3 regions of the Neobacillus niacini genome follow, and region 1 is predicted to be linked to each of the others. Evidence: predicted binding sites of a transcription regulator. Region 1 holds the regulator's gene; each other region holds the start of a gene.
The links. The regulator Rex, encoded in region 1, represses fermentation and respiration genes when NADH is low (regulators of the CRP and FNR family bind a similar motif). The targets are predictions, from matches to a motif close to TTGTGAAATATTTCACAA.
Positions count from the first base shown of each region.

Region 2: the regulator Rex is predicted to act here: its motif matches at 1,250-1,267, upstream of ACN6MT_RS14325 (nitric-oxide reductase large subunit).
Region 3: the regulator Rex is predicted to act here: its motif matches at 1,287-1,304, upstream of ACN6MT_RS05190 (AtpZ/AtpI family protein).

Region 1 is NZ_CP183883.1:586,367-588,637, reverse strand. Features, by position in the region: gene ACN6MT_RS02595 (ABC-F family ATP-binding cassette domain-containing protein) at 1-142, opposite strand, end outside; gene moaC (cyclic pyranopterin monophosphate synthase MoaC) at 329-826, shown strand; gene ACN6MT_RS02585 (redox-sensing transcriptional repressor Rex) at 858-1,511, shown strand; gene ACN6MT_RS02580 (YdiK family protein) at 1,558-1,758, opposite strand; gene ACN6MT_RS02575 (CPBP family intramembrane glutamic endopeptidase) at 1,755-2,271, opposite strand, start outside.
Region 2 is NZ_CP183883.1:2,927,213-2,929,483, forward strand. Features, by position in the region: gene ACN6MT_RS14310 (DUF2249 domain-containing protein) at 1-158, opposite strand, end outside; gene ACN6MT_RS14315 (DUF2249 domain-containing protein) at 182-415, opposite strand; gene ACN6MT_RS14320 (Crp/Fnr family transcriptional regulator) at 440-1,132, opposite strand; gene ACN6MT_RS14325 (nitric-oxide reductase large subunit) at 1,351-2,271, shown strand, end outside.
Region 3 is NZ_CP183883.1:1,091,155-1,093,425, reverse strand. Features, by position in the region: gene atpB (F0F1 ATP synthase subunit A) at 1-499, opposite strand, end outside; gene ACN6MT_RS05195 (ATP synthase subunit I) at 523-897, opposite strand; gene ACN6MT_RS05190 (AtpZ/AtpI family protein) at 905-1,126, opposite strand; gene ACN6MT_RS05185 (S8 family serine peptidase) at 1,452-2,271, opposite strand, start outside.

The sequences.
Region 1 (2,271 bases):
TTTTTAATAATGTCGATTTCCCTGCACCGTTACGCCCGACAAGTGCAACACGGTCCCGAGTTTGTAATTCTAATTTTATATTCGATAAAATAAGGTCTGCACCATAGTATTTTGCTAGTTGATTAACTTGTAATAATATCATTTTTTTCACCTCTATTACTAAAACAAGTGTACCTTATTCCACCAATGTCGGCAATAAAGTGGGATGTCATTGGAGAAAATAAGAAGGAATACTTAAAGAAAAAAATGTAAATTCGTCATCATTCGCTCAAAGTTTCACAGACAAAATGTTAAAAATATAGTATGATTTTGTGGGAGGATACTGTTTATGTCTGAATTTACTCATTTTAACGAAGAAGGAAGAGCGAAAATGGTGGACGTTAGCGATAAGCCAGAAACGGCTCGTACGGCACTTGCTCATTCCAGCATTACGGTTAGTAAAGAAATATATGATAAAATAACAAATAATGAAATGAAAAAAGGCGATGTTCTTGCAGTAGCACAAGTTGCTGCGGTAATGGGGGCAAAGAAAACGTGGGATTTAATCCCGATGTGCCATCCTATACCTTTGACGGGAGTTAATATATCATTCTCATGGGAAAAGGAACACGATGCCGCTTATACATTGAATATTTCAGCTGCTGTCAAAACAAAAGGAAATACAGGTGTTGAAATGGAAGCGTTAACAGCTGCTTCCACATGCGCACTTACTGTTTATGATATGTGTAAAGCAGTAGATAAAGGTATGGTTATTGGAAAAACCTATTTGGTTGAAAAAACTGGTGGGAAAAATGGGGATTTCCACCGAACCGAACAAGTTAGATAAATGAACAACTTTTTATGAGGGGTGGGAGAGTATGAGTAACGAAACAATGAAAATACCACAAGCGACAGCGAAACGGCTGCCCTTATATTATCGATTTTTAAAGAATCTTCACTCTTCAGGTAAACAGAGGGTTTCTTCTGCAGAATTAAGTGAGGCAGTGAAGGTGGATTCAGCAACGATTCGCCGGGATTTTTCTTATTTTGGTGCATTAGGGAAAAAGGGATATGGCTACAATGTCAACTACCTATTAACCTTCTTTCGAAAAACACTGGATCAAGATGAATTAACAAAAGTAGCGTTAATTGGGGTAGGTAATCTTGGAACTGCCTTTCTAAATTATAACTTTTTAAAGAATAATAATACAAAGATAGAATGTGCGTTTGATGTGGATCCGAACAAAATGGGAACGACAATCCGGGATGTACCCGTGTACCATATGGATGAGCTTGAGAAGGTATTAAGCAATGATGATATTCATGTTGCAATCCTGACGGTACCTGCTCCAGTCGCTCAGGTGATTACAGATCGACTTGTAAAATCCAATATTAAAGCGATATTAAATTTTACCCCTGCACGTTTAAATGTTCCTTCATCCATAAGGGTCCATCATATCGATTTGGCCGTCGAATTACAATCACTTATCTACTTCCTGAAACACTACCCAACAGAGGAAATAGAAGAATAAAGGAAAAGCCTTTTCACATGAAAAAGTGAAAAGGCTTTTTAAATGATTATTTTTTTATTTTGTCTTTATACCGATTGTAAAAGAAAATCATTCTTAAACCAGATCCGAAATCGAAAGTCGCTAGAATAACGAGCAGATAACTGAAGAACCCCCATCCGTTTAGGGTGACATCTTCAATTGCAAAATAAGTAAATAAACAGCCGAGCACGATATAAATAATCCCGGAAAACAAGGGTGAACGTCTCATAGAAAGCCTCCGATAAAGTTTTGAATAGCTTCTGCCTCACGAATGATTTCATTAATTTCATCTTTATAAACTGACTGAATAACGACAACTAATGTATTCATCGCAACATGGGCAAAAATCGGTACAAGGATATGTTTTGTTTTTACATAAAGAAATGCAAAAGTGAAGCCCATTGCGGAATAGAGCAGTATATGATGCGGCTCCATGTGGGCTAAGGCAAAAACAACAGAACTGATTAACGCTGAGAAGAAAAAGTTAAGTCGTTTATGGAGAGTACCGAAAATAATTTTTCGAAAAACAATTTCCTCTAATATGGGGCCAATTACCGAACTTACTAAGATGGCCAGCGGAAAGGATTCGATGATGGTAAGAATTTGCTGTGTGTTTTCTGAGCCCATCTCAACCCCGATAAGCCGTTCAATATTTGCAGCGAGAGCTTGTGCGAATAAAGCTAGAAATACCCCAAATACAGCCCAGACGGCGGCAAAGCCAAAGGAACTGCCCCTTTCATTC
Region 2 (2,271 bases), 2.3 Mb from region 1:
CGCTGCTTATAGCCCAGTTCCTCAAGCTGTTCATAAAGGAACATGGGTCTTCTATCATTAATTATTGTTAATACTTCGCCTTCAGCTAAATTTTCTAAAGCTGCCAAAGTCCTCATCATTGGCTGAGGCGGTTCTAAACCTCTATTATCTAATACCATCGTTCATCACCCTTCTCTATCTTTTAAGCATTCTTTGTAAAGGTAACTTTCCAGTGCTTTTCTCCCATTTCCTCTGCTTCATGCGTAAAGCCTTTTGCTTTTAATACAGTAAATAACGGTACAGGCTTGAAAGGAGCATGGAGGATAAAAATATCATTTTCTTTCACTTCTTTGATGGCTTCCATAATTTTTTGGAATGGTTCAATCTTATTCTTTAAATCTTCTCTAACATCTAGCTCAATAATCTTTTTTTCCACTTTTAACAACTCCTTGAATGATTTTTAATAGAATAATTCCTGCTCCAGTGCATCGCGATCAATTAGATAGAAGCCATCTTTGCACAAGTTAATGTAGTTTTTCTTTTTTAAATGGTTAATGGTTCTGCTGACTGTTTCTCTAGAAGTGCCAATCATGTTCGCCAGCTCACGATTTGTAAATTGTGTTGTAAGCTGATACCTGTTACCAGCTTGTTCACCGTTTGACTGACAAAGTCGAATAAGGAGTAAAACAATTTGTTCAAAGGTATTATGGAGAACCTGTGCCTCTAACCTTCCTTGGAGGTCGACGATTTTCTCCCCCAGGACTTTAAAAAGTTTGATGCAGAGTTCTGGATTGGCAATAAGTGTTTCTTCAAATTTATCTATTGGTAAGACAATGAGATTTGCCTCTTCTAACACCTCAGCATGTGCTGGGAAGTTTCCTTCTCTGAAAAACCCTGCATGTGGAAACATCTCACCTGGTTCGAGTACTGATACAATTTGTTCCTTCCCGGAAAAATCAGTTTTATAGATTTTGATTTTTCCTGAATGGATGAAAAATACCCGATCAAGTGGGTCTTCCTGCATAAATACATACATTTTCTGCTTATATAAGCGTGTCAAAGCGATTTTTATAAAGGGTTCCAGCTCCTTATCTGATAATTCTTTAAATAGAGGGACGGCTGATAATCTTTTTTTTATGTCCTCTTGCCTCATTAACATCACCTTCGTATTAGTAATTATTGATTAGCTTCATTTTATCAGTGATGGAAGAGGAATTATGTGACCTCCATCATAGATAGCAAATTTTATTGAAAATAATTCTCAGGTGGCATGTGGTAAAAATCACAAGCTCATCATGAGGAGTTTCACTTTGTGAATTTCTTGTGAACGATAGAATACGTAAGGTAATCAAACGCGAAAGGATGACAGAAATGGAAATACAACGGGGGACAAAAACAAACACAATGGTGAAGGCGAATCGAAATGCACTGTTAAAATCCATTTTAATAATTACGATATTGCTAAGCTTTACCGTTTTGTTGGCTGGCGGCTATTGGATTTTTAAGGAGCAGGCACCACGACCTTTAGAAATAACTAATGAAAACGGGGAAGTGCTTTTTACAAAAGAAAGCATTATGGGAGGACAAGCAGTTTTCCAAAAATATGGCTTAATGGATTATGGAACAGTTTTAGGTCATGGCTCCTATATGGGTCCAGATTATACAGCTGAAGCTCTGAAGATATATACCGAAGGAATGCAGGATTATCGAGCTAATGAGAAGTTTAACAGCAACTATGCTTCTTTATCTGAGGATGAAAAGTCTATTATTAAAAATATTGTTATCAAAGAAATGCGTGAAAATCGTTATGATAGCAGTTCAGATACGATGGAATTAACAAATGCTCAAGCTTTTGGACTTGAAAAAGTAAGAGGATACTATAATGAAATCTTTACTAAAGGTGATGGCTGGGGATTAAAGGAGAATCTGATTAAAGAGTCAGATATGCCAGAGAAAGACCGTGCTTATGTTGCTGAAGGTGATCAAATCGAACAAATCTCAGATTTCTTCTTCTGGACTGCATGGCTTTCAAGCACTGTGCGTCAAGGGGATGAAATTACTTATACTAATAACTGGCCATATTATGAAGATGCAGGTAACCAAATGTCGTTCTCTGCCATCCTTTGGAGCGGTGTTAGCGTAACCTTATTAATTCTCTTTATTGGTATCATTTTGTGGGTGTTCTATCGTTATCATTTAGACATGGACAAAGCATATAAGGAAGGAAACTTCCCACAAATCGACCTGAAGAAAATTCCACTGACGCTGTCACAAGTAAAAACAGGAAAATAT
Region 3 (2,271 bases), 500 kb from region 1:
CGAGAGTCAGAGTATTTGCAAACTCTTCAATAATTTTAATCGGGAACATAAACCAGAATGGTTTAAAGAATTCCCTTCCATATGCTCCTGCGCCTTTCATCTTGACACCGTAGTAGTGAGATAATCCCACTATCAATGTAGCTAACGTCAAGGTTACAGCCGGATCTGCTGTTGGAGATTTCCACCAAAGAACTCCGTCTACAACAATTGAGAATGGAAGTCCCAGCATATTGGATACAAAGATATACATGATGATGGTAATTCCGAGAATGTGGAATCGCCCGCCATCTTTCCAATCCATCGTACTGTTAATAATGTTTTTAACAAAATCCATGACCCATTCCATAAAGTTTTGCATTCCGGTCGGTTTCATGGCCAGTCTACGAGTAGATAGGACGGCTAACAAAAAGACAATCGCACTTGCTATGGTGATCATCAAAATGTTCGCCAGGTTAAATTGGAGCCCAAGAAACGTTACTATTGGAGCTTCGTGATGCAACAGTATTCACCTCGCTTCCCCCGCTATTTATCTAAAAAGAAATTGTGCGTAAAAAAATCTATCATAATGACAATGTAGGATGTCATTAATCCTATAACTACACTAATGAGGTGAAACTGCTCAGGGTACCTCATTGTGATGACAATCGCAAGTGCACCGGTTGCCAATCGAGAAAAAGATCCAAGTGAACGAACACGTCTTCCTTCAGCCGCCGCCTGTCCAAAGCTGTCAATTTTACGTGCCATCAGCCACAAATTAAAGAGGCTCAAACTTGTCCCAAGAATCAATCCAAGAAAGATTGATTGATGCGCAGTGAACCCCCAGCCAAGCACATAAAAAGACAATAAAAAAAACATCCACTTTCGCTGTCGGGCAAACATTGTTTGAAATTCTGGCATGGTTGGTTTAATCTCCTGAATAGAACTTGCGAATTGAAACGAGCATTGAGTAAGTCCCTGCCGCTAAACCTATAAACAGTCCAATTATTAAGAAAATTGGTTCTGTACCCCACTGTTTATCGAGCCATCTGCCTGCAAAAATCCCGATTAGAATCGATCCAACCAGGGATGCCAGGATAGCTGACATTAGGGCATAAGCTTTAAATGGATTGCGGTTTTCATTACGCATATTATCGCATCCTCGCTATAAGAGAATACTGAAATCGAGGCTTATGTATAAAAGGAAGATAGATAAAAATTGTTGAGAATTCTGTCGATTTACGTGAAAACCCTCTCATTTTACATCCTTTGTTAGCATACCTCAGCCATTTTCCAATGTCAATGGATTTACGTGAAATTACCCACAAACTATGCAGAGTAATTTCTTCCATCTGGATGTTTTTGTTAACACTATTATTGTAGTGTAATTACACTTTAATTTAGTGACGTAATTGTGTCTATTTTGTGAACAAATTTGACAAGGAGTGGTCCAATATGTCCCACCCCTGTTTGTTCTATTTAACTACCTCTCCAATTACGAGCATTGTTTCAATAAAATCTTCTTTCCCCGCCTTTTTGGCGAAGACTTTCGCGAGATAGATTCCATCAGGAGGAAGGTTTTCTTCTGTTATATCCCTGCTGACCATTCCCTTTTTTACATTCTGTTCGGTATCTAAGAAGCCAACAAATCGAAAATCATCCGGATTGAAAAGAGCAATCCCAAACTCCTCAGCACCGCCAGGGAGGTATACTTCATACCGATAGGTCCCCTGCCGGTCGCCATCCTTAAAGTCAAACCCCATTACTCTCGGGTAATTCGGTTCTTCAAGAACATAGATATAGGGAATATGAATCGGATTGGAACCAGCATGGATGGTAAGATATCCATCATGAATTTTGCCTTTCAACTCTGGAGGATTGACTTCTAATTCTAGCTTTACATCTCTTGTTTCTCCTGGCTTGAGTGTAAAGGCAAGCGGGAAACGCCATTTCAATCCGTCTGCCTGCTTCGGAATGTCGAACGTATAACGCACGGATTTATCACTCAGGTTCTCCACATGTAAAAAGGCTTTGTGATTATCCCCTTCACTCTCAAATTTTCCGAATCGCAGTGAACTTGGACTGACTAGCGAAGTTGCTTTCACCGCCTCATTGACTTGAATTCTTCCTGCCCCTTGTTCATACGTCCGATATGGTTTTCCGTTTTTAGCTAACGGCTTGGCTGTATTCATTAAGGCTGCCTTAATTTGGTCCGGTGTCCAATCTGGGTGTGCCTGTTTAATCAAGGCACAAGCCCCCGCTACATGCGGTGCTGCCATACTTGTCCCCTGCAGT